3 regions of the Peribacillus sp. N1 genome follow, and region 3 is predicted to be linked to each of the others. Evidence: riboswitches for the same ligand, from Rfam matches in the RefSeq annotation. Region 3 holds a riboswitch; each other region holds the start of a gene.

Region 1 (5,962 bases), on a different contig from region 3:
CGTTTTAAAGTTGTTATATTAATATAAATTTTTTGAAAACATTTAAGAAAGTCTCAGAAGGACCGAGGTTGGGTAATACTTAAGAAGGAGGTGGCTTAAACTATAAACGGCCCCATCTAAAGATGTCTTAAATACGCTCCCAGTTGTTTCAATTCATCCTACTGACCATTACATCTCCTTTAAAGGAAATAAGGACGTGAATTTTTTGTGGACTTTTTTAATAGCCAGGAAACTCTTACTGCAATCCAGTGGACTTTAAGAGCCATTATATCCTTCTTCTTCTTACTTTTTTCAGTTAAATTGATGGGGCAACGGTCCATTTCCCAGTTAAGATTACTTGATTTCATAATGGCATTAATTATTGGAAACATTCTTGCCCACCCTTTGTCAGATGAACAGTTAGGTTTGAAGGGCTCAATGATTACGACCTTTGTGTTAGTGATTTTATATATAATTAGTGTGTTTACGGGTCTTAAGTGGGGTAAACTCCGAAGGTTTTTTGACTCCGCCCCCTTTCCACTTATCGAAAATGGACAAATCATTTACAAAAGCTTGGCACGGGCCCGAATCTCGATCGATTTTTTATTATCGGAATTAAGAAAAGAAAAAGTCAAAGATATTCAAAAAGTATCACTCGCACTATGGGAACCAGGTGGTACCATTTCATTGTTCTTATATCCTCAATATGAAGCGGTAACCCCAGCAGATATGCACCTAGCAACAAATGCCTTCACATTTCCTAAAACGATTATTAAAGAGGGAAAGATTGATTCTAAAGAATTAAATCGGGGCGGCAAGGACGAAGCATGGCTGAAAAACAGAATCAAAATAACATATAATGCCGACGTGAACGATATTTTATTGGCAACTATTGACAATAACGATGCCTTAAATGTCTTTTTCTACAAATAAATCTTCAGCCAAAGTAAAATCCCCTCAAGTATAGTGTAAAGCCTACTTATGAATGAAGGCTTTACACAGTTTTACTTAAAGGGGATTTATCAACTCGCTTATTACTCCGACCAGTTCAGTGTATTTAAGAACTTATATACATCTTCATACACCTGTTCACGTTCCTTGCCCAATGTGATAATATGACCTGAATTTTCATACCATATCAAGTGTTTATGCTGCGTATCGACTTCATTGAAAATCGCTGTAGCACTCTCCGTATAGTCAGGATCATCCAAGCGCCCTTGTAAAACAAGCGTTGGTGATGTGATTAAATCTAAATTTTCACCTGTCTCATTTATAATATTCAGCACATCTTTAAGTTGAGGCATAGGCTCTTCTTCCAGCAGCTTCACTTCTGCAGCAATTTGGTCTGCATTTTTGCCCTCAAACTTCTTATAAGCCTGTGCATAATTGAGCAAGCGGTTCTTTTGTCGATCGATACTTTTCCCTTGCGTCGGAGCGCACATTGAAACTACGCCTTTTACAGGCAATTCAATTCCCACTTTTAATGAGAAAACTCCTCCTAAGGAAATTCCTACAACAGCAATTTCTTCATAGCCTTCTTCTTTAAGGAATTTATAGCCATTAACTACATCTTCCCACCATTCCTTTGGACCAGTCTTAACGAGTTCCTCACCAGACACTCCATGCCCTCTATAAAGAGGTCCGTGGCAAGTATAGTCAAGATCATTCAAGTATTTCCCTAATTTCTTCATATCTCCTGTACTTCCGGTAAACCCGTGAAGTAAAAGAACAGCTCTCTTTCCACCAATATATGTGAATGGCTCTGGTGCTTTCACTTTCATCTATCTAGGACCTTCTTTCTTTGCTCTTGTTGATAAATAGAATCTAAATGATTTTTGAAAAAAAATCAATTAATACCCCTTGAGTAGTGATTCTTCTATCCTATTCCGTATTTTCATTAAAACAATTAAATCATGTATATAGTATCCTTACCACACTCTTCACAACTCATCCGTTCCGAAGCACATTTTACTATGATTAAATTTATTTAGCAATCGTCATTTAACCATTTTTTTTTAGAAAAGTAAAATGCACCTTGTGATACGATGTACAACGTATTACACTTTAGAAATGAAAAGGAGGAGAATTTATTTGGATAAAGAATTAATGAAGGGAAGCATTGACCTCCTTTTGCTTTCACTTCTTTCACAAAAAAAGCTATACGGCTATGAAATCACGAAAATTTTGAAGGAAATGAGCATGGGCAAATATCAAATAAGTGAAGGCACCCTCTACTCCGCCCTGAAACGGTTAGAAAAAAAAGAATTCATAAAAGGCCATTGGAAAGAGTCCGAGTCAGGCCGCAGGAAATATTATCATGTCACCGAAAATGGACAAACCGAACTTGAACGGAAGCGAGAATGCTTTTTCTTCCTCGAAAAATTAGTTCGGAAAACCACAGAGCAATTCTAAACAAAATACAAAGCTTCCTAGCCCCATTAATGGAACGGTGCAGGAAGCTTTTTTTGATGTTTACTCGTGAATTCATGCGGCACTCTTGTGTTCGCACTGTTTACTCGTGAATTTGCGCTGTTTACTCGTGAGTTTCGCACTTTTACTCGTGAGTTTGGACTGTTTACTCGTGAATTTTGCACTTTTACTCGTGAATTCGTACTGCACACTTAGTTCGCACTATTTAATCGTGAGTTTTTCACGTTTACTCGCGAGTTACTCCGTTAACGCGCAAAAAAAGGACCTATTTTGGTCCTTTTTTGTCAATTCCTTTATGCTTGCGATAATTGGCGCAGGAGAGCTTCATGCATTCCCCTTGAACATGGGGGCCATATTTTTCACGAAAGGCCTCGAGGCAATAGCATTTATCTTCTTCCTTTTTGGTTCCTTCCATCGAGTGCACCCCTCCTGGCATTTAACTGGAGACTACACGTTTCTCCAGTTCTACGTTGATTCGTCCCAACAGTACGGCACCAATTGACTGTATGATGGTTTTAACGATGATTTGCCCGATGACCGCAGCGGGTACTGCTTCCCATGGCAATATATTGGCACCCAGTGGACTTAGGCCAATCACGACAAATATCACCGAATCGAAAAATCCTCCAACGATCCCGCTGTAAAACACCCTCCAACTCATCGGAAGCTTTAAACGGGTATAAATTTCCGTGTCCGCCGTTTCTGCGACCACAAACGATAATGCGGAAGCAAATACAATCAGTAACGTATCCCCTAATAAAAATGATACACATGCAGATAGAATAAGTGCAGTGACGATACATATATAGGTCTTCGCGCGGCCGAATTTATTCTGGACCAGATCTCGGAAGATGAAGGTTCCCCCGATGAGCAATGTCCCCATCGGGATGATGAACATGCCAAAATGTAATGGCGCAAAAGCTGCTGTAACCACATTCGCCGTGATTATGGATACTAAATACAATAAAATTCTTAACATTTCTTAATTCTCCTTATACAGAAAAAACAGCACCCTAAGAAAGAGCACTGTTCTCCTTAGTTTTTTTGAGAGGGTAGCTAGAACCTCTTCCGCCCGGGCGGATTATCATTTTCCTCATTTATCGTAGCTTGAAAACGATTGGAAATCAAGAAGTTTCCATATGGCCCTTTTATGTCACGGAGAATCCGATATTAGCAATTCACTTCAAATCTTCTTCAATGCAATGACTTTGCCGATTTCTGTCGCAAAAAACTGCTTGACCGCCTGTATATGAAAGCCGAAAATCAATGATAGAGTCATGTTACGATCTTGATACCTTATTTGGCGAGGAGGAAAAAGAATTATGAAAAAAACTACGTTTGTCTATCCTATTTATATCGCAAGCACACCAGAGAAGCTTTGGGAAGCCTTGACGAGTGGTGAAGTCACGAAGAAATATCACTTTGGATTGCAAGTACAGTCTGACTGGCAAGAAGGGGCAGCCGTTAAATATTTGCTGGAAGATGGGCGGATTACTGATCATGGTAATGTACTTAAATGCGAGCCGTTGCACCTGCTCTCGTTTACATGGATCATGGCAGGAGACGAAACACCTCGCGAGCAGCCTACACGGGTCACTTTTGAATTACAGAAAATGGGCGATTCGACTGTGAAGTTAATTCTTAGGCATGAGGAGCTTTTGAAGACAGATTTCGTATATGATGACAATACCTATGAAGGCTTGAATAATGGATGGCCAGCCATTCTAAGTAACCTGAAGAGCTTGCTTGAAACTGGACGGACACTGCCGTCAATATCAGTAGATTGGGATAGTGGAAAACAATAAAAACAAATCGAAAGAGAGTTGTTTTAGTATGGATACCCAAATAATCACGAAATTTAAGATAATCAAGCCAGCTAATGAAGTGTTTGAAGCCATAGTGAATCCTGAAAAAATCAGGAATTTCTGGTTCTCATCGAGTTCGGAAAGATGGGAACAAGGCAGGACACTTACATTGAGATACAACGAATACGATGCTGAAGTGGTCATTAATGTAATGGAAGTTGAGGAAAATAGGAAAATCGTGTTTGCGTGGGGCGGAAATGATCAAGAAACGATTGTTACCATTACACTAAAAGAGATGGATAAAACGAGTACAATCATTGAAGTAAACGAATCAGGATTGAGTGAGGACGACCCTGAAATAATAAACAAAATGATCGGACAAAAAGAAGGTTGGGTTTATACATTAACCTGTTTAAAGGGTTATTTAGAAAATGGCGTTAATACTTTGAGAGCATCATTGGTTTTTTAATTATTAAAGGGTGCTGGTTCAGATGTATAAGGCATCCGTTAAGCAAGCTCCTTCCTAATGTCGATTGTCTAAATCAACTAAGGGAGGAGACCTAGATGTTCCCGAGAAAAAACTGCCCGTATGGTTTGACACGAAATTCAATCGGAAATCACTTTTAGATACATGCCCTTTGAAGCTTTTTTGTAGGCTTCAATTCCCATTTTCTTGACTTTTTCCGATAAACTGGATGATATTACCAATTGGGTTCCTTGAATAACTGAAGGATCTATCAGGCGCATTTTATTTTTCCGATGTATATCGTATTCCACTTGATCTTCTTTCAACTTTACATTACCATGGATCCGTTTTAACAGGTTTTGAACTTCATGGTCTTCAGTGAAGCTTAACAAGCACATGACTTCTTCATCTGTACCGAGTAAGTCATCAAGGCTGATCAGTTTTTTTGCTAAAGCCACTTTTAAGGTCTTTGCCAAGATATCATAGCCATATATATTAAGTGGGTTCATGAAAAAATCAATAACTTCGCTGTAATACGTTTTCACAAACCATTCCGCCGATTCAATATTATCCAGATACATCCTTCCATTTATTATGATTACATGTTCTAGAAATTCTTTAATGGCTTCGATTGTGATATGTCCATATTGATACATATCCCGGAGCGTATAATCTACCCGATCGGCACATAACTCAGGTGCTGGCTGTTCAAGCAATTCCCATTTTGATTGAAAAATGACTTTACGATCATATCCAAATTCCTTCAGTATAAATGGGATTTCGGATTCCATAATGACTTGTTCATATATTTTTTCATGATAATCTTCATCCTTACAATCCAGAACGAAATCAATTACATGTGAGAATGCAGTGTGGGATACGTCATGCAGCAAGCCCGCGATTTGTTCCTCCAATGAACCTCCAAGCGCTTTTATTAAAAGCATCACACCAATTGAATGGTCAAATCGTGTGACATCCCACTTCTCATTAACTAAATAACTTGCCCCGCCTTGATGTATCCCCTTCAATCTTTGGACCGGTTTGCTTACTATCAGCTCTTCCAGAACTCCCTCTACAATGTGTTCCCCATAGATACTATCCGAAACTATCAATAACTGCCGCCTCCACCATTAGTTTACTCATTACAGACAGGTGATTTCACTGATTTTTTTCTGTAAAAATTATTTCTCCCTTTTGATTTTGCTCATATTGCTTTTTTACCAAATTTTCCAATTCCTCTTCATCATTCAAATCGACATCACTCGGATTGACCTCATCAACT
Region 2 (12,193 bases), on a different contig from region 3:
AGGACTTTCACATCATTCAATTCATCATCTGTTATCACTTTATCAATTAACTCTTCGTACTTCTTCAATAGGCCGCTGATCAATTGCCGATCATCCGCCGTCCTGCTGTCGTCATTGCCGACCTGCAGATAAAAAGGAATTTCCGGGTAACGCCCATGTACATGTTTGGCATATTGATAATCTTCCTCGTTAAAGACGACGATTTTCAATGAGACATGGTTTTCAGGATTTCGATTGGCAAGGTTCGAGATGATTTTGTCGAGCACCGTAAAGTCGGTGTTCATTCCAGAGCTCGGCGGCTTAGGTGAAATAGTCAGTTCATCAATATCGAGAAACCAATCCTGCCATCGGCTCCCTTGGGTTTCGACACCTATTTTCATTTTATTTTCATGTAAGATCGCTATCAAGCCGTTTAGGTTTTTCAGCAGAGCCGGGTTTCCTCCTGATATCGTAACGAAGGAAAAAGCGGAACCCCCAATACGCTTCAGCTCATCCCATACTTCTCTAGCAGTCATCTGGACGGTATCTTCCTTACCGGAGCCATCCCATGTAAATGCGGAATCACACCAGGCACACGAATAATCGCAGCCGGCCGTCCGAACGAACATGGTTTTTTGGCCAATGACCATTCCCTCTCCTTGGATGGTCGGCCCAAAGATTTCCATAACCGGGAGTTTACTCACTTTCCATCCACTCCCGTCTGGCTTCTGCATAGCTTGTCGGCGTTTCGTACAGTCGAACAAATTCGACTCTAGCACCTTCATATTCTTTTAATGAAAGGGATTCGGCCATTTTTTCATAAATCCAGACAACCATATTTTCAGCTGTTGTATTCATGAGCGGCAGGGTTTCATTCAAATAACGGTGATCCAGGTGGATTTCAATTTCATTTTTCCATATATCCTTGATGTCCCCAAAATCTATCATCAACCCGCGTGAATCTGTATACCCGCTTAATCCGAAAATGACCTTATACGTGTGGCCATGCAGGTTCTTGCATTTTCCTTCATAATCATGCAGATGGTGTGCCGCATCAAAGGTGAATTCCTTACTCACGAGAACCCTCTTGTTCGTATACTTCAATTGGCTGCGCTGAATATCTTCATCTATTTTTTGGAGTTTATCCACTATCGTAAAACCGTACATCATGAAAGCACCTTCCGTCTGCTTACATAGTCATCCAGTCCTTTTTTCCGCAGATTACATGCCGGACAATCTCCACAGCCGTCGGAGATGATTCCGTTATAGCAAGTCAGGGTCTTTTCGCGCACAAAATCGAACGCGCCTAGCTGATCCGCTAGCTCCCATGTTTCCTCTTTATTAAGCCACATTAGCGGCGTATCAATGACGAATGACTGGTCCATCGACAAGTTCAAGGTCACATTCAATGATTTAATGAATACATCGCGGCAGTCCGGATATCCGCTGAAATCCGTTTCACAAACACCGGTGACAATATGTTTAGCGCCAATCTGACTCGCCAGCACTCCGGCAAACGAAAGGAACAGCAAATTCCTCCCTGGTACGAACGTCGACGGCAATTCCCCTTCTTCTCCGTCCGCCACCGCAATATCACTTCTCGTCAGCGCATTTGGTGCCAGTTGGTTCAGCAGCGACATGTCAAGGATATGATGGTTTATGCCCAATTCCTTGGCAATGTTTTGAGCGCATTCGATTTCCAAGCTATGCCGCTGGTTATAATCGAACGTCACCGCTTCCACTTCCTCAAATCTCTCCATCGCCCAGAACAGGCACGTCGTACTGTCCTGACCTCCGCTAAACACAACCACTGCCTTTTCTTTCTTCTTCATTTCTATAAAACTCCTTTTTACGGAAAAAAACAGCACCCTAAGAATAGAGCACTGTTTCTCCTTAGTTTTTTTGAGAGGGTAGCTAGAACCTCTTCCGCCTTAACGCGGAATATTATATTTTTCCAAATCAATAGTAACTTGAAAACGATAAGAAATCAAGATGTTTATATTAAGAGAACATTGGATCTGATGGAAAATTTGGTTAACTTTTCATTGCTTAAATATCCTTTTATTTATCCGATAAAACAGTGTGAATAAAATATCGATAAAGGGGTCCAATAATTTGAAAAGCATTAAAGCAAAGGTATTGGTGGCATTTTCACTCATCATATCTTTATGTGTCATCTTAGGAGCATTCAACATCTACAGCAGCAACAAGTCACTGGTATATTCCCAGGATATCATCGAAAAGGAGCTTCCGCTTCTTATCCAAGACGAAAAGCTGCTATACAATCTAGCACAAAGAACCGCATACGCCCGGGCATATATTCTTTATGGTGACGAGAGTTATAAAGAAGGGTTCTTACAATATACCGAAGAAAGCCAGGTCATCCAGGAGGATCTCCTTGCCTTAAGCGATTCTGTTGAAGCGAAGGAATTAATCGAGAAAAGCGTGGATTGGAGGACGATGATTGTAGACCGGGTGTTTCCACAATATGAAAATGGAAATGAAGAACGCGCTAAAGAGATACTCGAAAATGAAGTGGCGCCAATAAGCAATGAAGTTATGGAGGGTTTCAAGGAGCTTGTTTCGGAACGCGAGGAATTGATTGTCGCTTCAGGTGAAACCGTCATCACCAGCGGGAAATCGGTTAAGACGACAAGTATCATCATATCCATTGCGGCAGTCCTTATCGGCCTTGTCCTTGCGGTTGTCACTGCCAACCTCATTACCACCCCCCTCCTTAAAATCAGAGATAGGATGAAAATGGTGGCTGCAGGAGAGCTGAATCATGAGCCCCTGGAGCAAAAGTCAAATGATGAAATGGGCGAACTAACGGTATCCGCCAATCAAATGCAGAAAGACCTTCGTGATACGATTGAAAAAATGCTCATTGTTTCGCAATCCGTTTCCAACCAAAGCGAAGATCTGACTCAATCAGCAAATGAAGTGCAGCAGGGCAGCAAACAGATAGCGACTACTATGTATGAACTTTCGGAAGGTTCGGAGTCACAAGCCAACCGGGCATCTGAAATGGTTCGCATCATGGATGATTTCACCGGCAGGATTAAGCTTGCCTACATAGAAGGGGTGGATGTAGCTAACAGTTCAACCGAAATCCTTTCCTTGACCAAGGAAGGCACCACTTTAATGCGCAGTTCGGTCCAACAGATGCAAAGTATTGATGGGATTGTCAAAGATGCCGTAGAGCAAGTGAAAGGGCTCGATTCTCAATCACAGCAAATTTCGCAGCTTGTGCAGGTCATCAAGGATATATCCAATCAAACTAATCTATTGGCGCTGAATGCAGCCATAGAAGCTGCTCGTGCTGGTGAACATGGCAAGGGCTTTGCTGTCGTCGCCGATGAAGTGCGGAAACTCGCTGAAGAGGTCACAGACTCCGTTGGGGATATCACCAATATTGTCTCCGCCATTCAAACAGGTTCAAAAACGGTTGTCCACTCCCTAGAAGATGGTTATACTCAAGTGGATGAAGGCACGAAACAAATCACGCTCACAGGGCGAACCTTTGAAACAATCAATCATTCTGTCGGGAATATTGAAATGAAAATACTGCATATAACAGACGAATTGAACTACATTTCCACAAATAGCCAAATAATCAATCAGGCAATCGAAGATATCGCAGCCGTTTCTGAAGAGTCCGCGGCAGGAATCGAACAAGTCTCCGCCTCCGCTCAGCAATCCAGCTCTTCGATGGATGAAATCACGAATCATGCCAGTGAACTTGCATCTTCGGCAGAACTGCTCACTGAACAGGTTAAGAAGTTCCAATTATGACACTAGCAATTTCCCGAATGCGGGAAATTGCTTTTTCCCTTCCATTATAAGGTTTGTTTCATTTTCGTATATTCGGGGAATAAATAACTATACACAATAATGAACCATTAAAAAACAAATCTATCAGAAGCGGCTGGAAGTGAATATTTTCCTTTGTTTTCAGAATATTTAGTGTATAATTGATTAAAGGAATATTTTAACTTAAATATTCATCACTTCCAATACCTGCTACTGCAAATCCCGACATTTCCTTTCAACATGCACGAGAACATATACCCAGTAAGGTTCCATTGCATGCTTTCTCTCGAATCAAGCCATTCACAACTTTATTCACACAAAAACACGATTCCCACTTCAAATTTTTTAAAAAGGTTAAATTTCATTAATGATATGATACTATTAAACCAAGACCTTTTAACCCCATAAGGAGGAATTCATATGAAACGTTTTTTCAAATTCATAACAGATTTTAACGAAAGAAAAGCACTGGAACGGGAAACCGATGAATTCTTTCGCAAAGAATACGAAAATTATATGAAGATGAATCCTGACAATCAAGGAAAAAGAAGGAGATTAACTCCTAGATTTTATGTGATTGATGGCGGTAAAAAGGGCTCCAACCTTGAAATTTCTGACAGAAAGAAATCCAGTTGACCTGATTCCTTCCATAATCAGCTACCCAGGCTGCAGCTCAAGACTCCCCAACGTTAAATCTCCAGATGAACGGAGATTCGTGACCATTCCATTATTTTCAATATATAAGCCGAAAGCTCAGAAATGCTTCTGGGCTTTTTTATTTTGCATTCATCTATAAACACTATATCTATAGAAGAAACTAGGTATTTTTTTAAAAAATGGGTTAACTTTAGTTTATTTCATGTTTTAGGTAAAAGATCAATGATAGACCCATGGGTATTACCTAAGGAAAAAACCGGTAAATATCAAAAAAAAGAGATGTGTTCTTTTACTCATCTTTATCCATATTCAAAAGAGTTCAACTAATTGAGTCGTTAGATGCAATATTTCACATTGAATTACAAATGCATAAAAATTGTTACGTTTATGTCAAACAATGGGTAGAAACAATTAATAAACTGTAATAAACCTCACTTTTCAAAAACAATTATTATTCAAATATAGCCATTATGAATTAGGTTTAAATGCTCATGAATCTATTTTGATTCTAACCAAAATGGGTTTTTATTAAACTTTCCATAATTTAGTGTAAATAAACCGAGGATTCCCTTGATTTCCAGCCATATCTTTGTACTCATAAAACAATTTATCCCATTAGATACTATTACACTCCAATATACATTTATTTGAAAAAGCTGATAATAACTATATTGCAATAGAATAATTGACTCTTGCCTATTAAGTTTAAAATCATGTAGTGTGTATTCAGTAAATCAAATATTTAAAAAAAGAGAGGTTAAAAAATGGCACCAATATTTATTTGTGCGATCTTTTTGCTTGGCTATGGCATTTTCGAACAAAAGCGCCATCAGAAGCGTCTCGACTCCATCCCGGTACGTGTGAATGTGAATGGGATCCGAGGGAAATCGACTGTAACGCGTCTGATTACAGGTGTGATCCAGGAAGCTAAGTACAAAACAGTAGGTAAAACAACCGGTACATCAGCAAGAATGATCTATTGGTTTACCGACAAGGAAAAACCGATTGTACGCCGACCGGAAGGACCCAACATAGGAGAACAACGGCGTGTAATTAAAGAAGTTGCCGATTTAGGAACCGAGGCGTTGGTTTGTGAATGTATGGCCGTACAGCCTGACTATCAACTAATCTTCCAAAACAAAATGATCCAAGCAAACATCGGGGTCATCGTGAATGTATTGGAAGACCATATGGATGTCATGGGACCGACTTTGGATGAGGTTGCTGAAGCCTTCACCGCTACCATTCCCTATAATGGTCACTTAATAACCATCGAAAGTGAATACTTGGACTTTTTCAAGCAAATTGCCAAAGAACGCAACACAAAAGTGATTGTTGCAGATAACTCCAGAATTTCGGAAGAATTTCTACGCGAATTCGACTATATGGTATTTCCGGATAATGCATCCCTGGCATTGGCCGTTGCGGAAGCTTTGGGCATTGATGAAAAAACAGCATTTCGCGGCATGTTGAATGCGCATCCCGATCCAGGTGCCATGCGGATCACCAAATTCGGAGATCCCATCCAGCCAACTTTCTTTGTCAATGGCTTTGCTGCCAATGACGCGTCATCGACGTTGAACATCTGGGAACGAGTCAATACATTCGGATACAGCACAGAACCTCCTATCGTCATCATGAATTGCCGTCCCGACCGTGTGGACCGTACCGAGCAATTTGCTAGAGATGTATTGCCTTACATAAAATCTGAAATCGTCATATCCATTGGTGAAACCACATCACCGATCACTCGGGCATTCGAGCAAGGTAAATTGGATACAAAAGAGTATTGGGATTTGGAAAACTGGTCAACTGAAGAAATCGTGGCCCGCCTCCGCCCAATGATGAAAAATCGCATCGTCTACGGTGTCGGGAATATTCACGGTGCAGCGGAACCATTAATTGAAGCATTCATGAAATCTAAAACGAAGCAAAAAGCGAGTTAAGTAGGAGGAACCTTAATGTTTGGATCGGATTTATATGTAGCCCTAGTGCTAGGAGTTACGCTTAGCCTTATATTTTCAGAAAAAACGGGTGTCGTACCCGCAGGACTTATCGTGCCAGGTTATTTGGCATTGGTATTTGACCAATGGGAAATCATGCTGACCATCCTGATCATCAGTGTCGTAACTTATTTAATCGTCACTCATGGTCTTTCAAGATGGGTGATTTTATATGGAAGAAGAAAATTCGCAGCCATGATGGTGACCGGGATTTGCTTGAAGCTCCTATTGGACTTAGTCTACCCCGTCATGCCATTTGAAATATTCGAGTTTCGGGGAATCGGTATAATCGTACCTGGATTGATAGCGAATACGATTCAAAGACAAGGAATGCCATTGACACTTGGCAGCACGCTTTTATTATCCGGCTTGACTTTCGGTTTAATGAACGTGTACTACCTATTCTGAGGTGCAAAAAATGAAACGGACTTTAAATGCAAAAGAAAAAACACTTATCTTTATTAAACGCACTAAGAAAAAGAATCTTAAATACTCTGGAATCATACTACCTATATTACTAATCGCTTTGGTCATCACCACTTGGATGGGACGGGCTGAAGAAGTGAAAACAACCGCTCCAAAATCCGATCAACCATTGACTATGACAATGGTCGGTGATGTGATGATGGACGTTATGTTGAAGAAGTGACGGAAAGGCACGGGTATGAATACCTCTTCCGGTATATGAAGCCATATTTCGCCAATTCGGATTATGTCAGTGGGAATTATGAACATACCTCTTTAAAAGAAGAGGTATCTAACTACAAGGAAGCAGATACGCCCATCCGGTTAAACTCCAATACTAGTGGTGTGGAAGCCGTTAAAGATGCTGGCTTCTCTGTGATGTCTTTGGCAAATAACCATATGATGGACTATGAAGAACAAGGACTCCTTGACACGATTGATGAATTCAAAAGTGCAGATATGCACTATGTCGGTGTTGGATCGAACACTGCGGAAGCTAAAAATAGCATCGACTATGCGGATGTTGATGGCGTACGTGTCGCAACACTTGGCTTCACAGATGTTTACGGTAAGGATGCCGTGTCAAAAAATGATAAAGCCGGACTATTGAACTCCAACCCTGATTTATTATTTGAAATGATCGGCAAAGCAAGGAATGCCAAGCAAGGCAACGCAGACTTGGTTGTGGTGAATATGCACTGGGGACAAGAGTATTCAACATCAACCACCGCTCGTCAAAAAGACTTGGCTAAAGCTATCATCGATGCGGGGGCTGACATCATCATCGGCCATCACCCCCACGTGCTTCAATCGTTTGATGTTTATAAAGATGGAATCATTTTTTATAGTTTAGGAAATTTCATATTCGATCAAGGCTGGACACGCACAAAGGATTCGGCCATGGTTCAATACCATTTAGCGGAAGACGGAAAAGCTACAATCGATGTCGTTCCACTTCAAATTGAAGAAGCAACACCAAGGCCAGCTACCTCTTCAATCGACAAATCACGTGTTTACCGGCAGTTGACGAAGGAAACGAGTAAAAAGGTCCAGTGGTCGAAAAAAGAGGATCGCATCGAGATTACCTTGGATCACAAAAAGGTAATCGACCATAAGGCACAGCGTGAACAAGAAGCAAAAGCAGCGAAGAAAGCAAAGGAAAAGAAAAAAGCTGCACAAGAGAAAAAGGCAGCACAAGCTATACAACAGGACATGCAGCCCATTCAGTAAGGATCGATTGGATACTACTATGTGAAAAGAGAAACAACTTGGAAGCTCAACGAGAAGGGGGAATAATCGATGATTAACCGTATGACGAGAAAAGTGCTCATTCCCATTAGCATACTCATATATATTGCTGGATGTTCGAAGACACCCCCTATTTCTGACACGAATGATCCGATAGAGAGTAAAACGGAACAATCATATGGGGTCAGTTCTTCAAACCCAATCGCAATAGATGTAGGGATGGATATATTAAAAAATGGTGGAACGGCGGCGGATGCCGCCATTGCGGTATCCTATGTATTAGGTGTAGTTGAACCTTATGGATCTGGCGTGGGTGGCGGCGGCGGTATGCTGATTGCCCCGGAATCCGGCGATCCCAATTTTATCGATTATCGTGAATCCTCTCCGGAAGACCCAAGTTCAAGACACGATACAGGGATTCCAGGCTTAGTGGCCGGCATGCAGGTTATAAGTGATAAGTATGGGAGCGTACCGATGGAGGATCTTCTTCAGCCGGCGATAGATCTGGCTGAAGACGGATTTGAAGTCGACAAATCGTTATCATCACGCTTAGAAGCAGCTCAGCCAAGGATATCTTCCGATGCGACTTCTCTTTTTTATCCTGATGGTGATGCCATTGAACCAGGCAAAACTCTCGTCCAAGAAAGACTTGCTGAAACATTGAAGCAGATTCAAAAGGAAGGTCCTGATGGTTTTTATAAAGGGGAAATTGCACGGGATATTAAAAGAGAATCAGATATCGACTTGATGGATTTAAAACGCTATGAGGTGAAGGAACGTAAGCCGGTCCAAGGAGCATTTGCCGGTTATGATGTTTTTACCGCCCCTCCGCCCTTTTCAGGAATTACAGTTCTTGAAATGTTAAAGCTCGCCGAGGAAATGAACCTAGGTGATTCTTCAAGCAAATCAGCTTATATGAAAGTCTTGGGGGGCATCACGGATACTGCTTATCAAGATCGGTCCGCCCATGTTGGAGATGGAATAAGTCACTCTAAAGCGGAAAAATTGCTCTCCCCCATTCATTTGGATAATCTTAAAAATAAGATCAAAAGTGAAAAATGGGACGATAAAGAATCGAATGGTTCAGAAGAACATGAAAGTACGACACACTTTGTGATAATGGACAAGTATGGCACTGTCGTTTCCACAACAAATACGCTCAGTAACTTTTTCGGATCTGGGGATTATACGAATGGATTTTTCCTTAACGATCAATTGAAAAATTTCCGGTCCGGCTTGAATTCTCAAGAGGCATATAAACGGTCAAGAACTTTCACCGCTCCGACCATTCTCAAGAAACCAGGGCAGGAATCGATTGGGATCGGCTCACCAGGCGGGGATAGGATTCCGCAAGTATTGATGCAGGTTCTTTATTCTTACACAGAGAATGAAGGCCCATTTCAGGATATCGTCGACCGTAATCGGTTCGTCTTTGATGGAAAGAAGATTTATACAGAATCCAGGCTTTCGGATGAAACAATATCAGAATTGGAAGATTCAGGATATGAAGTCATTCAGAAGATTTCCCCCATGTATTATGGCGGTGTTCAAGTACTTGTTAAAAACGAGAAAAATGGACAATTATCCGGAGCAGGGGATAAAAGAAGAAATGGAAGCTGGAAAGCTCAGCAATAAACGAGCAATCCAGCTCCTCCTTTTCTAAATATCATATGAATTTTAGATATATAAGGGGACGTAGAATATGAATATCGTAAAAAAAATAACAAGCTGGGTCATACCCGTTTTTATAATAGCGGCCCTGCTTGTGACCATGAATACGTTTAAACGGACAGAAACTTTAACACCCGACGAGCAAAAAAAGATAGAACAATATACGACTGTCGAAAAATGAAAAAAGCCGGGGCATCCCCGCTTTTTTTATTTTGCCGTCAACGGGTGAAAGATATACGGAGGATAACCATGAAGGAAAATAACTATACTGATTTTATTGAACTAGAGCAAAATGAACAAGAAGACCTCGATTACCGTATCATCGTTCATCACAGGAATCCTGATATTGCAGTTCTAGCCATACATGGCGGGAACATCGAACCAGGAACTAGCGAGATTGCAGCCGCACTCGGAGAGAGACTTTGTGCAAGCACCTATCTATTCGAAGGTCTTAAACCAAGGGGCAACCAGGTCCTCCATATAACATCCCGCTTGTTCAATGAACCGATCGGCGTTTCAATGGCAGCGAACGCACAAACCACCCTTTCCATCCATGGCCACTACGACGTACATAATGCGCTGATTTACATTGGCGGAAGGAACGAACCCTTTAAGAACCTGATACAGCAATGCCTCAACAAAGCTGGATTTCAAAATGCTCATGCACCGCAGCACCTTTCAGGGATGAAAGGAAACAACATCACCAACATATCCAAAACGGGTGCAGGCGTGCAATTGGAACTTTCCACTAAGCTTAGAAAAAGCTTTTTCAAAGGTGATGACTTTACCAGTAAAAACAGGGTCAATCACTGTGATCTTTTTAAACGGTTCGTTACTGCCATTGAAAAAGCGACTCTTGAATATAAACAGATTGAATGATCTTCTTAGTCCATAAGGCTTTCAACTTGGCCGAAGCTTTCGAATTTCTCGGCAAAATAAACTGACGAAAGATTGGAGATATGAACGCCCGTGTTTTCCGTTGTATGGAGAAAACGGCCATCACCTAGATAAATACCTACGTGGGTCACACCCAGCCTTGTTCCTGTGTCCCTAAAAAACACTAAATCCCCTGCCTTTGGATTTTCGATTTTGGACAGTAATGAGAAGTAATCCGCTGCAGAACCCCGTTTTACTGAAAGGCCCTGTTCCTTCATGACCCAATAAATGAATCCGCTGCAATCCATTCCGATCATCGGATCTTCCCCACCGAAAACATAGTTGAATCCGCGTAGAGTGTATGCATACTTGATGACATCATATGCTTTATCATATGCAGCCTCCTGGTTTACATAAAACGGATACAACGGGTTGCTGTATAGTTGAAGATACTGCCCTTGCTTCAATTCATCCGTACTTAAAGCGTTACGACTTTTGATCGTCCTCATGGAAATGCTGTAATTCTCCGATATACTTTTAAGCGTTTCTCCCGTTTGGACGATATGCTCTCCTTTAGGCGTATATGTTTTGTACGCCACTTGGTATTTTGCAAAGTAATCTTCTGTAGTGGATCTCACCTGCACCGTTTCCGCACCATATCCAGAATTGATAAATTGGTTTTTGCCGACATAAATACCCGCAGTCACGACTTTTAAGCTGTCTTTTTCCAGAAAGAATATAATATCCCCCGTTTTCGGAGTGGCTGTATCCATCCCTTGCTTATAAAAACCATCTACTGTCAAACGGTCGACCGGCACATTTTGCCGGGAAAGCACCCAATGAATCAATCCGCTCGAATCAAATCCTTTTTCAGGCGTCTCCTCTCCAGCTGTCTTTTTAAACCCTATAAAGGATTTCGCATAGTTTGCAATTTTTTTTCCTCTCTCCGACCATTGAAAGATGGAAGGAGTATACGCCGTGTGAATGATTGTCAACCTTTGGCCCGCAAATAACTTATCATCCGGTAAACCATTCGTTTTCATTAATTGTTCAGCCGATATCTCATATGTCTTGGCAATCGATTCAACCGTTTCGCCAGAGGTTACAGTATGGACAGGCTCTGCTGCCTCGGCCATTAAGCCAGGTAAAAAAGTGAAATTGATCATGAATACCAATGTAAGTATCATTCCGCTTAATTTTCCGTTAAACATTTTAACCTTCCTTTATAGCTGAAATATTTTTAAATATACGATGTTAAAGTAAACTCCATCACATGAATCTTTTATCCTATCATCCACCCAAAAAAAAATGAGCCTTAACTCTCAACACTTCCATATTATCGGCGAACAGAATAAAACATTTAGCCTATTTTCACAAATTATCATCAATCCGATTCAATAAAACCACTTTAAAAACAAACCATTATTCCTATATTATGTTCTTTTACCGTCACAGTGTGACTTTCCCTATAGCTACCCAGG
Region 3 (12,193 bases):
AAACTGATTTGGGTCGTGAATAGCTCCATCCAGGCATCCGCCACCTCGATTTGCGCTTCATAGAAGCTTTTGATGGCAGTAGCACCGGCTCCCTGAAACTCGTTATCCAGGCCGACGATGCCCTGAAATTCCTTTTTCAGGGCTGTAACTTCCTTCTTTAGTTCTTCATATTGCTTGGCGCGCGACCTGGTTGCGGCCGTCAATGTCTCGGCTTCATATATCTTCATCGCTGATACCCATGTGAAGACGTATGGGTAATGGCTTCGTCCTGTTCTTTTAATAAGTCAATGTTGGCACGGGTATCTTCCACATTTTTCTGGACGATTTTGATATATTGCTCGAAGACCTTCTCCAGGTTCGTTTCGCGGTCGATCCATTTCGAGGTGAATTCCAATTTATTATTGCCAAGCTCGCCTGCCGGCAAATTTCCAAGCGTAACTGTACCAAGTGCCGTCTTCACCTGATCGACTTGCTTCGTTACGGCAGGATGATTCAGTTTAATTGTCGTCATTAAAACAACCACCCTTTTAAATATGATATTTTGCTTTCCAATTGATCTATGACGGCTTCTCCTTTGCCTAAAAGAACATCCGCTTCATGTGCTATCGTACCTGCTGCACTCAGAGCCTTTTTCTCTATATTAAGTATCATGATTTTACCGTCGATTTTCTCTTGATAGTCGTCATAATCATCATGAATGATCGTTGACATTGCCTTGTATGCATCAATACGGGCATCTTGAAAGTCTTCTGCACGGTTTCCCGTCCAGCTTTTTGCCAAGTCCGGATTTTTAATTTTAGCGATTTCCCCAAGACAAGCATTCTGTTCTACCTTGATTTGACTTTTTGCATGCTCCAAACGGTTGATTTTTTCATTCACATCGGACATTTTACTGGAAAGGGCTGAGTGTATTTCACTCAATGAATTTGCATACACTTAAAAAATCACCTCAAACATACTATTCTCATTATGTAGACTGTCATATTTTTCATAATTTTTATTATAAGGATTATAGTCTTAGAGTTAAATAGGGATAAATAAGCTATTTATGCTAGGTGTTTAGGGAATTCATCCCACACGCACCAATTCCAGATTAGACTTTTCACCCCCCCGATTTTCCATTTTTAAACATAAAAAGAGAGTGCAGGCTGCACCCTCTGAATATTTACAGCATTATTTGAATTCCTTTTCGTCAAATAAATGCGGAACTTTCACCTTTCTCCCTTTTTTATGATTGAGATCAGGTTTTTTAGCTTCGATTTTAGCTTGGTCATATACAGCGGTACCGACAATTTCAGCAACATCCTGAAGCTTTTCTTTTGAGATTTTATCAATGGTATCATCAGGAGTATGATACCAAGGCTCTGATGGACTGTGGATGAATAAAGCAGCGGGTATCCCAGCCTCAGCAAAGGATACATGGTCACTTCTCCCGCCTTGTCCATATGGAGTCGGCTCACCATTCAATCTTGTACTTGATGCCTGGGCCAGCTCGGTTACAAGGTTCATTTCTCCATCATTAGTCAAAATGACCAAATCTCCGGCATCCTTGCTTCCCACCATATCGAGATTGAAGTTGGCAATGGTCCGCTTGATATCATCATCAGGGAGATTGCTCACATAATGCTGTGAACCCAGCAATCCATTTTCCTCTGCCCCAAAGGTGACGAAACGAATTTCCGTATCTGTAGGAAGATTCTTCAGAACACGTGCAAGTTCAAGGGTGACGGATGTTCCTGATGCATCATCATTCGCTCCGGGTGCTCCTGCGACGGAATCATGATGGCCAGTAATATAAATGATATCGTTCTTTTTTGCTTTATTGCTCTTTGTTGCCTTTTTCGTAGCCACTACATTATAAGAGGTTTTTTCTCCGGAATAAGCTCCTTCAATTTTTAATGATGCTGTCAATTTAACTCCAGCATTCAGTTTTTCCAGAAGTGCTTCTCCATCCTTTTTGGTTATCGTGACGGATGGAATATACTTGTCATTATCCTCTCCGAGTGTCCCGTTTAATTCCCCTTCTGCATTATTGAATAGGATGACTCCCGCTGCCCCTTTTTCTGCTGCATTCAATACTTTCTCTGCAAAAGTGAGGCTGCCTCTTTGTATAAGGGCAATCTTCCCTGCAACATCGGTTTCCCCAAGCTCTTCTTTCGTTCCTAAACCGGCATATACCACTTCACCGGATAGGTCCCCATTAACTGAATAGGTTAAATGGTTCGCTTGGATTTCCCCATCGAATCCATCAACGGATAGCTCGACCAGATTTGGATCTGTATAAGATAAAAAATTGAACTCTTCAATATCGGCTTTATAGCCATAGGATTTGAACTGCTTTTTGATGAATTGGACGGCTTTATACTCAGAATCCGAACCGGCCACCCGAGGTGTTTGTGAGAGGTATTCAATATTCTTGTAGATTTTATCGGCATCGATTCTTTTAATGACTTGCTTGTCCGTGGATGGCGCGGATAGCACCGGCGATGAATGTGGCGCTGCTAATGCGGTTGTTGTCCCGGCTGTCCCGAGTGTCAATGCTGCGATTAAGGTTACCGACAGAAATTGTTTTTTCATAGATTGCCTCCCAGTTTAATAGATTCCTCCATAATTTTACAATATATAGAAAATACTAACTAGGTAGGTTTATCCCTATTCATGCATGTCTAAAGTACCTAATTTACAAATTCAAGAAATTATCAGGAGGTTTGATTCGTGCCGAAAGTTCTATATCAATCGATATTTTGTCATATTATATAAAAATACCTGTAATCCAAACAGGATTTTCGCTCTTTTTCGGGAAAATAATACAGAAGAGATAGAATTTCTACAGGGAGAAGGCGCAAAGATGTCGATAACTAAATTCGTGATGCCGGAAGTGATTTTTGGAAAAGGTTCGATTGAACAAGCTGGCGAGGCCTGCTTGCGGCTGGGTGCCAAAAAGGCGCTGATCGTAAGCGATTCCGGGGTGGCCAATGCTGGATGGTTAGATAAAGTCATTGAATCCTGCCAAGATGCAGGACTTGCTTTTGCTACCTTCATTGAAATGACGACCAATCCGAAGGACAGGGAGATCGAGGCCGGCTGTTTGGCATTTAAAGAACAAGAATGTGATGCCATCATCGGGTTGGGTGGAGGCAGTGCTTTGGATGTTGCCAAAGGGGTTGCCCTTTTAGTAACGAATGGCGGCATCATCAGTGATTATGAAGGTGTTGATAAAGTCCACTCTCCCCTCCCGCCCATGGTGATGATCATGACCACTGCAGGATCGGGTTCGGAAGTATCCCAGTTTTCGGTGATCGTCGATTCATTCCGCGAGAAAAAAATGACGATCATTTCAAAATCACTCGTTCCCGATATTGCAATAGTCGATCCTGGTACCTTAACCACCTTGGGACCGGATTTGACAGCAGCTACGGGAATGGATGTTTTAACACACGCCATTGAATCCTATGTTTCAATCGCTGCGACACCTTTGACAGATGTACAAGCTAAAAACGCGCTTTCCATCGTTTCCCGCCACTTACGCCCCTCTGTTGCATCCAGGCATAATGAGGAAGCAAAAAAAGCGATGGCGATGGCGAGCCTGCAGGCTGGACTGGCTTTTTCCAATGCCATTTTGGGAGCTGCCCATGCCATTTCACATGCCCTAGGCGGCAAGTACCTCCTTCCACATGGTGAAATCAATGCGATACTCCTTCCCCATGTCATGGATTTCAATCGAATTGCCTCACCAAGGCGATTCAGCGAGATTGCCGACATCATGGGCATCGATACACGGGCATTGACCGAGCAGCAAGCAGGAATGGCAGCCATTAGCTTTGTAAGGGAATTATCACAGGATATAGGGGCTCCCAAGAGTTTAAGTGATGTCGGCATTACGAAAGAAATGATAGATCCCATTGGGATGACCGCTCTTGAGGATGCCTGCATGATCACAAATCCTCGTGATATGTCATTAGAACAGATAAATCAGCTGCTTCTTACAGCCCTATAAGAGGTGAAAAGTATGAACAAACTTGAAATGATAGATTTAATGACAGGCGTTAAATCTTCAAAGAAAACGTATTACACGGAACTTAAGAAAACCGTGGATCAGCTGAAGAAGAAAAATATGCAGCTTGAAATCATGAATGACATCACTAAAAATATGAATATGGACATCGACATCCAAGAGATTCTCCGAAATGTTATTGCAAAACTTAAGCAGCTCATTACCTTCGATGACAGTCATTTTGTCATATTGTATGAGGAAGAACCTGCCCTGCTCCACATCTGCCCTAATGGTCACTGCGAACTTGAGCTGGATCCCAAAAACTTGTTACACCCTTTTCAGGATTTCTCATCCGCCTTGAAGGACAAACAGCCGATTCAGGTGGAAGTTAAACGGTTACCGGAATTCCCAGAAAAGGAACGTCTATTATCCCTTGAAATCGAATCACTTCTATTAGTCCCTTTATACGGAAAAAGTAAAAAAATCGGAATTTGGACTTTCGGCAGGAAGAAAAAGAAAACATGGCATGAAGATGAACTCGAATTTCTTGAGCAACTATCCAACCAGCTTGCGTTAACTTTGGAGAATGCCCAGCTTTATAAGGAAATTCTTCATTCCAAACAGGAGTGGGAGGATACATTCAAGGCAGTTGAGGATATGATCATCGTCTTTGATCACAAAGGAACGGTCTATCAATCCAATGATTCAGCCAGGGACTTTTCCGACCTGCTTGCTTTAATTGTAAAATCCCAATCTTTGATTCAAGATACCTTTACGTGTAATAAGCCAGGGTTTCAGGAAATTCTCCTTCATCATGATACCATCTTGGAAATGCATGCTTACCCGATTCAGAATAAGGAGCATCAAGTATATGGGGTCATTGCTTATTATAAAAATGTCACCGAAAGAAGACAGATGGAAGTCCAGCTATTGCATGCCGGGAAACTTGGGGCGATTGGTGAAATGGCAGCAGGGATTGCCCATGAATTGAATAGCCCATTAACGGCCATTCTTGGTAACTCGCAAATTTTACTACGGAAAACCCCACAGGACAATCTGGATTATATGCTATTGGACGATATCAAGATTTGCGGAGACCGATGCAGGCAAATAGTGAAAAGCCTACTTACCTTTTCAAGGCAGGATGAGTATAGATTTCACTATTACTCTATTAACGAAGCCATTCACCAGGTTCTGAACCTATTGAAGTTCCAACTTGGGAAGAAGCAAATCTCCCTCCATCTTACCCTTCAGGAAGACCTTCCTTTCATAAAGGGCAGCCAGCCGCAGATAGAACAGATCATCATCAACTTGCTATTGAATGCCAAGGACGCATTGGATGAGTCCGCCCAAACGGAAAAATCAATTGCGATCACTACCTATACAGAAAACAAGTTCATGGTGGTTCAGGTGACTGATAACGGAACGGGGATTGAAAAAGAACGCCTGCCCTTCATATTCCATCCCTTTCATACGACCAAAGACCGTGAAAAAGGTACAGGTTTGGGGCTGTCTGTAAGCCTCGGCATCGCCAAAGACCATGGCGGAAAGATTGACGTATTGAGCACGCCAGGACAAGGAAGCACTTTTTTCCTGAGGCTTCCCTTACAAGGAGAGGAAAGGGGATGGTAAGGTGGTTCATTTACTTGTGGTAGACGATGAGAAAGAGGTTGGGACTTTTCTATCCCGCCTTTTTACGATGAAAGGTTACCTCGTACAAGTTGTGAATAGCGGCAAGGAGTTTCATGAGATCGATTGGAATCAGCAGCGTTTTGATGTCGCAATGATAGATTTGAAGCTTCCGGATTGTGATGGACTTTCCCTCCTGCAGCATCTAAAACAACTGCAGCCACGTTGCAAGGTACTGATAATGACCGGATACAGCACCGTCAAGACCGCTGTTGATGCAATGAAGCTCGGCGCGAGTGATTACATGGAAAAACCCTTCGTGGATATTGAAGTACTGGAAAGGCAGATTGACAACCTATTAAATGAAAATGAAGCTTTGAATCAGCATTTCATTCATAAGCTAGCCGAGGATTCAGGACTCATTGTCGGAGAAAGTCCTTTAATGAAGAATTTGATTGAAACGGCTTTCAAGGTGGCCCAAAAATCCGTCAATGTATTAATTGAAGGAGAAACCGGAAGCGGAAAAGAAGTGCTTTCCCGCTTCATCCACATTGCCAGCCCCCGGAACCATGAACCTTTTATCGGCATCAATTGCGGAGCGATTTCTGAATCCCTGCTGGAAAGCGAATTATTCGGTCATGAAAAGGGAGCTTTCACAGGAGCGACCCAGCTGCGAAAGGGTTTTTTCGAAATTGCAGGCAACGGGACGCTTTTCCTTGATGAAATTGCGGATGCGAGTCCCGCCATTCAAGTCAAATTGCTTCGGGTTTTGGAAACACGGGAATTCATGCGGGTTGGCAGCAGCGGGACATTACGGACGAACGCCCGGTTAGTGGCAGCCTCCAATGAAAACCTGCAGCAGGCCGTGGACAAGAATAAATTTCGGGAAGACCTATTTTACCGACTGAACGTCGTGACTCTGGATATCCCGCCATTAAGGAACCGAAAAGAGGATATTCCCTTGCTTGTCCGTCACTTGATTGAGAGAAATGGTCATGGAGATATTTCATTTTCAAATGAATCCATTGAAAAATTACAGCAATACAACTGGCCAGGCAACATACGCGAACTTTCTAATGTGGTCATGCGCACGCTAACTCTTGCAGACAATAAGTCGGTAATAACCGCCAATGATATCTCTCTATCCAACAGCCAGATCACCACTGACAAAAATGTGTCCCTTAATGAGATTCAGTCAACAGAAAACCTTCTTGAAGAGTGGCGAAAAAGACTGGTGGCCGATTTTAATGAGAAGGATGAACTGATGCTTGAAGAAATCCTTACGGAAATCAAACAGCTTCAATCGAAAATTGGAAAGGAGCTCGTCATGCAGGCACTGCAAAAAACCTACGGCAACCGGAATGAAGCTGCCAAACGCTTGCAAATATCCATAAGGAAATTGCGCTATATATTAAATGAGAAGAGCCAGACATAATAAAAAGGAGGGTGCCCCGTTCCAGGGCTTCCTCCTCTGTTACTATTCTAGCGTCAATACGATGCGTCCGTTGATTTCTCCCTTTTCCATCATTGAAAACACGTCATTGATTTCATCAAGCTTTCTTGTTTCAATATTCGTTCTGACTTTACCCTCAGCCGCAAATTGAACAGCTTCCTGTAGATCTTTTCTCGTCCCGACGATGGACCCTTTTACAGTTACCCCATTTAACACTGTATCAAAAATCGGGATTGGAAGTTCATCATTCGGCAATCCGACTACGACAAGTGTGCCTCCCCTCTTGACAGAACTGTAAGCCTGTTCGAATGCTTTTTTCGTAACCGCTACAGAAATAGATGCCTGCACACCGCCAACTTTATCCTTTATGGCCTGTACAGGATCTGTCTTAAGCCCATTAACCGTGTAATCCGCCCCCAGTTCCGTTGCCAGATCAAGCTTATCATCTTGAATATCGACAGCAATGACATTAAAGCCCATCGCTTTCGCGTATTGCAGGGCAACATGTCCCAATCCGCCAATTCCATAAACCGCTACCCAATCACCAGGTTTTGCTTCTGATACCTTAAGCGCTTTATACGTCGTTACACCTGCACAGAAAATCGGTGATACCTCCGCAAAGTCAAGCCCTTCAGGAACCTTCACCACATATTTGGCAGGTGCTTTACAATATTCCGCATACCCGCCGTCCACGGAATAGCCTGCATTCAATTGATCCAAGCAAAGCGTTTCCCTGCCAGTCAGACAATATTCACAATCGCCACAGGCTGAATAAAGCCAAGGGATCCCAACACGGTCACCCACTTTCAAGGAAGTTACGCCTTCTGCCACCTTTTCTATAATGCCCACACCCTCATGTCCGGGGATAAGCGGAAGCTTGGGTTTTATCGGCCAATCACCATGTACCGCATGTAGATCGGTATGACACACGCCACAGGCTTTAATTTTCACTAATATCTCACCATACTCCAATTCCGGAATGGGCACTTCTTTAATCTCAAGTTTTTGGTTAAATTCATTGACGACCGCCGCTTTCATTGTCTTGACCTGTTGTTTTGCATTTACAGTGCTTGCCTCTTGTTTTACATTCATAATTCATATTCCTCCCTTAATTCAGTGGATATTATTTCTTGCTACTACTTAAATTTGCACTACTGCACTACCTAAAATAGATGCAAGTGCCATGCCACTGCAAAAAGGCCAATAAGACAGCAATCACAAAAAAAAGTGCCGAAAAATCGGCCCATTTGGACGAATTAACGGCTCAAGTTGGACGAAATCCGGTTTGTATATTGCAGAAAAAATGGCTCACCCTATAAATAGGAGGTGTCTAAAACATGGACCAATTTGAAAAAGCCTATGAATCATATAAACAGCAGGGAACACCGCAAGCAAACCAACCTGATTCAGCAGGAAAAGAAGAAATCATCGCCGTAAGGAAAAATGAAGAGGACAATATTATCGCCATCAAGACGAACTCCGGCCGCGAACTCGACTACCCCACAGCCCTTGCGGAAGCAAAGACGGGCAACCTGGCCAATGTTGACGTCTTTCATAAATATGGACGTGACATATTGCGGAGTGAGCCCGATGGGATAAAGGAAAATAACCTGGATCAACTGCCGGAGTTTTGAAATTTCGGGGAGACTGCCTGATATGGGCAGTTTTTTTCTGTCTGGATGAGCTAAAAAAGAACCAGCATGATTAGCCGGATCTTATTTTTCGTAAGGATAGGATTCAGAGATTTCGAGCAGTCGGCCGCAGGACTCGACAACCTCGATGATTTCCATCCATGACATGTCCAGACCCAGTTCATTAGCATGGGAAATCTTATCCCGTAACTTTCGGATGGCATTCGCATCCTTCTTCCCTTTACTTTTCGAAGGGATTTGGAAGAAGTGCCTCAATTCTTTATCTTTATGTATAATATCGAATTTATCACTGATTTGCAGGCACTCTATTATATTGATATCCTCATTTTTATCGATTCTCCTTCTATATAATTCGGTTGCCTTTTCTAAACGGTCTTCGCTGATCATTGGATACCAGCTGCCATCGCCGAATCTATCCAGGATGATATCGCTCATCCTCATTTCCAATAAGGTAATATATCCGAATATCAGCATCCTGATCGGAGGCTTTTGAAGGTCGGCATGGGTAATCAACATTTTAATTGAATTATTCTCCAAGACGAACACCCTTGTTTTATTCTTGAAAATATGGAGAAGCTGGATCAAAGGGGTTGAGTCCGAAACCATTTCCCTTGGTGAAAAGTTTCTCATATATTCAGAAATACTTCCTTCACCTAGTTCGTCCCTTTCGATATACCCGATGATTTCCCCTTGATCTTGGACAGCCAATATATCAAAATTCTTTTTCTCCAATGCTTTCTGAATATCCAGCGCCAGATCATTTTTATGGCAAAACTCAAGCTCCTGGGCAATGCTCTTAACCGTTATATTTTCTTCATAAAGAGTTTTAAGACTAAGATAGCTGCTATTGCTTTTTCTTTCGCTTCCATTTAACATCTTTCAACCTCCGCTCAGGAACACTTTCTGCCCGCTTTCCGCTTTAATCATGGAAATGCATGCGGCCCCCACAAATAAAGTCCACTGCAGTGGACTCAATCCCAATCATGTGAATCTAATTTTTTAACACATTAATCAAATGACATCAACTGTATTGCCTACCGCCGCTTCCTCATTCTCCTTTTCTTCCCAACCCTTACAAACATCCACCCACTCCTTCGCACCTGAATATTCAAACAATTCAGCGGGTGTAAGTTCTATTGCAGAGTTCGCACTGCCGCAAGCCGGGAACAATGACTCGAAGCGCTTCATCGATACATCAAGAAAAACAGCTAAATCGTTTGCCAGACCAAACGGGCAAACGCCTCCGATTGCATGGCCGGTCTGTGCAAGCACTTCTTCAGGCGAAAGCATTCGTGCCTTGAAACCGAATGTCTGACGAAATTTCTTATTATCCACTTTAGCGTCCCCTGCGGCAACTACCAAAATCGCGTGTTCACCTTCCCCTTTAAAGGAAAGAGTCTTAGCAATCCGCGCTGGGATAACACCGATGGTTTCCGCTGCCTCAATCACCGTAGCACTCGATGTTTCGAACTCCTTTACGTCGCCTTCCCGATTCCATTGTTTAAAATGGCTTTTGACACTCTCGATTGACATTTTATATTCACTCCTTTTACGTACATATTGAAATAATATCATCCTTCATTGCAATAAATCAAAATCCTATTGTGCTACTTCTACTGGGTAAACTAATAAATTAAAACCATTCTTTACAAATTGACGAAACAAGCGTACATGGGATACTATTAATAATCGGGTAAACGCCTACACGTGGTTCGTAACCATCCCACGATAAAAAACTAGGGAGAGAGTAAAATGAATGTTCGTACACTCGTGATAAACGGGTTATTGGCTGCCTTGTATGTGGCGGTCTCATTGGTGTTTAAACCAATAGCTTTTGAGATGTTCCAATTCCGTGTACCGGAAATGTTGAATCATCTGATTGTATTCAATAAAAAGTATATCTACGGTATCGTTGGCGGGGTCTTCATATCGAATCTGCTCTTTTCGCCGATGGTGCCATATGATTTGATTTTTGGGGTGGGGCAATCCCTGCTCGCCTTATTGCTTGTCATTTATATTTCTCGTTTCATAAAAGGCATTAAAGGACGGATGATCGCCACGATTATCTTTTTCACGTTCACAATGTTTTTAATTGCAATTGAACTGAACCTTGCCTTTGGCTTGCCATTCTGGCTAAGCTGGATGACTACAGCTGTCGGTGAGTTCGTCGTCCTCCTGATCGGAGCGCCAATCATTTATGGAATGAACAAAAGAATTCAGTTTGAAAAGTGGCTTTAAAAGGAATCTTCGCGCCGTTAGGCCACTATAATGGAAAAGAGCTGTCTGCATGATGCGGCAGCTCTTTTTTTTCACCAATGAACTCGAAAATGATAAACTATTAGTAAGAATGGTGGTGGCCCTTTGAAAAAAGTCCTGACCATAATAGGTCTACTTGTAATCGCAATATTTATATACTCTAATGCTGAGCTGTTCACTTTGGTTTGGAAAAGTGACCTGGATTCTGTTATTGGTATATTGAAGGAAAACCTTCTGCTTACATTTATTGTGACATTCGTATTGATGTTTGTACAAAATTCTTTTACAATCATCCCCTTAATTTTGCTCCTGACTATCAATGTCACGATATTCGGATTCATATATGGCTATCTATGGAGTTGGTTTACAAGTGTTGTTGCCTCAGGATTCATTTTTTATGCAGCAAGAAACTGGTTTCAGGAGCTTCTCTTAAAGAAGATTGGTGAAAAATGGCAGGAAACCGTTGTGGAGCATGGCTTCATGTACGTTTTTACAGGAAGGATTTTCCCGCTTATCCCAACAAGCTTAATTAACTTGGCAGCTGGAGTCAGCACTGTCACGTTCAAGGATTTTTTATTAGCAACGGCGCTTGGCAACCTTATATACTTTTTCTTCCTATCGCTGATTCCCTATGGACTGCTATCTGTTGAAATGAACCAATATACGCTAGCTGCACTCGCACTCCTCTTCTTACTATTTTTCATTATCTATAAGCGTACAAAAAAGAAAAAGAAACTTACCTTCTTCAGAAAAAACAGGTGACCACATTGGCCCCTGTTTTTTTATTTAGGATTCTGCATATATTTTTTTTCGATAGTTTGTTAAAATGTGTATGTAATTTTACCTTTGAAATGTCTAAAATCAGGGAGAATCTCCATGTCCAAACGCTCCATCTTAGCAATATATATCCTATCCGGGATTCTTACATTAGTCGTATTCGACTATTTTTTAACTACAAATATCCAAAACAAGGAAGTCTTCGTTCAACTGCAAAGAGTGGAAGGCTTTGTTTTCCTTTTATCAATAGGCTTGGTCTTATATCTTTATTTAGCTAAAAGGGAAGAATTCAAACGATTAAAAGAGGCGGAACAACGTCGGCGTACACTCATCAATTCGATGGTTGATTTCGTTAACTTCAAGGATGGTGATGGCCGATGGCTTGAATCCAATACCTTCGGGCTGCAATTATTTCAATTGGAGCATGTAGAT

The links. Region 3 has a riboswitch for preQ1 ahead of ACYP5M_RS16125 (QueT transporter family protein). Riboswitches for the same ligand answer to the same signal wherever they lie in the genome.
Positions count from the first base shown of each region.
Region 1: another riboswitch for preQ1. It lies ahead of ACYP5M_RS10935 (VUT family protein); the one in region 3 lies ahead of ACYP5M_RS16125 (QueT transporter family protein).
Region 2: another riboswitch for preQ1. It lies ahead of queC (7-cyano-7-deazaguanine synthase QueC); the one in region 3 lies ahead of ACYP5M_RS16125 (QueT transporter family protein).

Region 1 covers NZ_BAAHZO010000002.1:510,531-516,492, forward strand. Annotated here, with positions in the region: gene ACYP5M_RS10915 (DUF421 domain-containing protein) at 208-912, shown strand; gene ACYP5M_RS10920 (alpha/beta hydrolase) at 1,014-1,760, opposite strand; gene ACYP5M_RS10925 (PadR family transcriptional regulator) at 2,071-2,391, shown strand; gene ACYP5M_RS10930 (hypothetical protein) at 2,675-2,824, opposite strand; gene ACYP5M_RS10935 (VUT family protein) at 2,846-3,388, opposite strand; PreQ1 riboswitch class I at 3,439-3,481, opposite strand; gene ACYP5M_RS10940 (SRPBCC family protein) at 3,732-4,214, shown strand; gene ACYP5M_RS10945 (SRPBCC family protein) at 4,243-4,683, shown strand; gene ACYP5M_RS10950 (HD domain-containing protein) at 4,821-5,792, opposite strand; gene ACYP5M_RS10955 (hypothetical protein) at 5,839-5,962, opposite strand, start outside.
Region 2 covers NZ_BAAHZO010000002.1:517,960-530,152, forward strand. Annotated here, with positions in the region: gene queE (7-carboxy-7-deazaguanine synthase QueE) at 1-683, opposite strand, end outside; gene queD (6-carboxytetrahydropterin synthase QueD) at 676-1,146, opposite strand; gene queC (7-cyano-7-deazaguanine synthase QueC) at 1,146-1,811, opposite strand; PreQ1 riboswitch class I at 1,867-1,909, opposite strand; gene ACYP5M_RS10985 (methyl-accepting chemotaxis protein) at 2,095-3,774, shown strand; gene ACYP5M_RS10990 (hypothetical protein) at 4,213-4,428, shown strand; gene pgsB (poly-gamma-glutamate synthase PgsB) at 5,214-6,395, shown strand; gene pgsC (poly-gamma-glutamate biosynthesis protein PgsC) at 6,411-6,860, shown strand; partial or broken gene ACYP5M_RS11005 (CapA family protein) at 6,871-8,147, shown strand; gene ACYP5M_RS11010 (gamma-glutamyltransferase family protein) at 8,217-9,800, shown strand; gene ACYP5M_RS11015 (CapE family protein) at 9,868-10,017, shown strand; gene ACYP5M_RS11020 (poly-gamma-glutamate hydrolase family protein) at 10,086-10,715, shown strand; gene ACYP5M_RS11025 (C40 family peptidase) at 10,721-11,923, opposite strand.
Region 3 covers NZ_BAAHZO010000004.1:51,237-63,429, reverse strand. Annotated here, with positions in the region: gene ACYP5M_RS16180 (ribonuclease YeeF family protein) at 1-227, opposite strand, end outside; gene ACYP5M_RS16175 (YwqI/YxiC family protein) at 224-511, opposite strand; gene ACYP5M_RS16170 (YwqH-like family protein) at 511-936, opposite strand; gene ACYP5M_RS16165 (M28 family peptidase) at 1,174-2,577, opposite strand; gene ACYP5M_RS16160 (iron-containing alcohol dehydrogenase) at 2,849-3,997, shown strand; gene ACYP5M_RS16155 (GAF domain-containing sensor histidine kinase) at 4,010-5,626, shown strand; gene ACYP5M_RS16150 (sigma-54-dependent transcriptional regulator) at 5,628-7,058, shown strand; gene adhP (alcohol dehydrogenase AdhP) at 7,101-8,114, opposite strand; gene ACYP5M_RS16140 (DUF3892 domain-containing protein) at 8,414-8,710, shown strand; gene ACYP5M_RS16135 (hypothetical protein) at 8,792-9,604, opposite strand; gene ACYP5M_RS16130 (YbaK/EbsC family protein) at 9,740-10,261, opposite strand; PreQ1 riboswitch class I at 10,430-10,474, shown strand; gene ACYP5M_RS16125 (QueT transporter family protein) at 10,481-10,966, shown strand; gene ACYP5M_RS16120 (TVP38/TMEM64 family protein) at 11,090-11,746, shown strand; gene ACYP5M_RS16115 (PAS domain S-box protein) at 11,861-12,193, shown strand, end outside.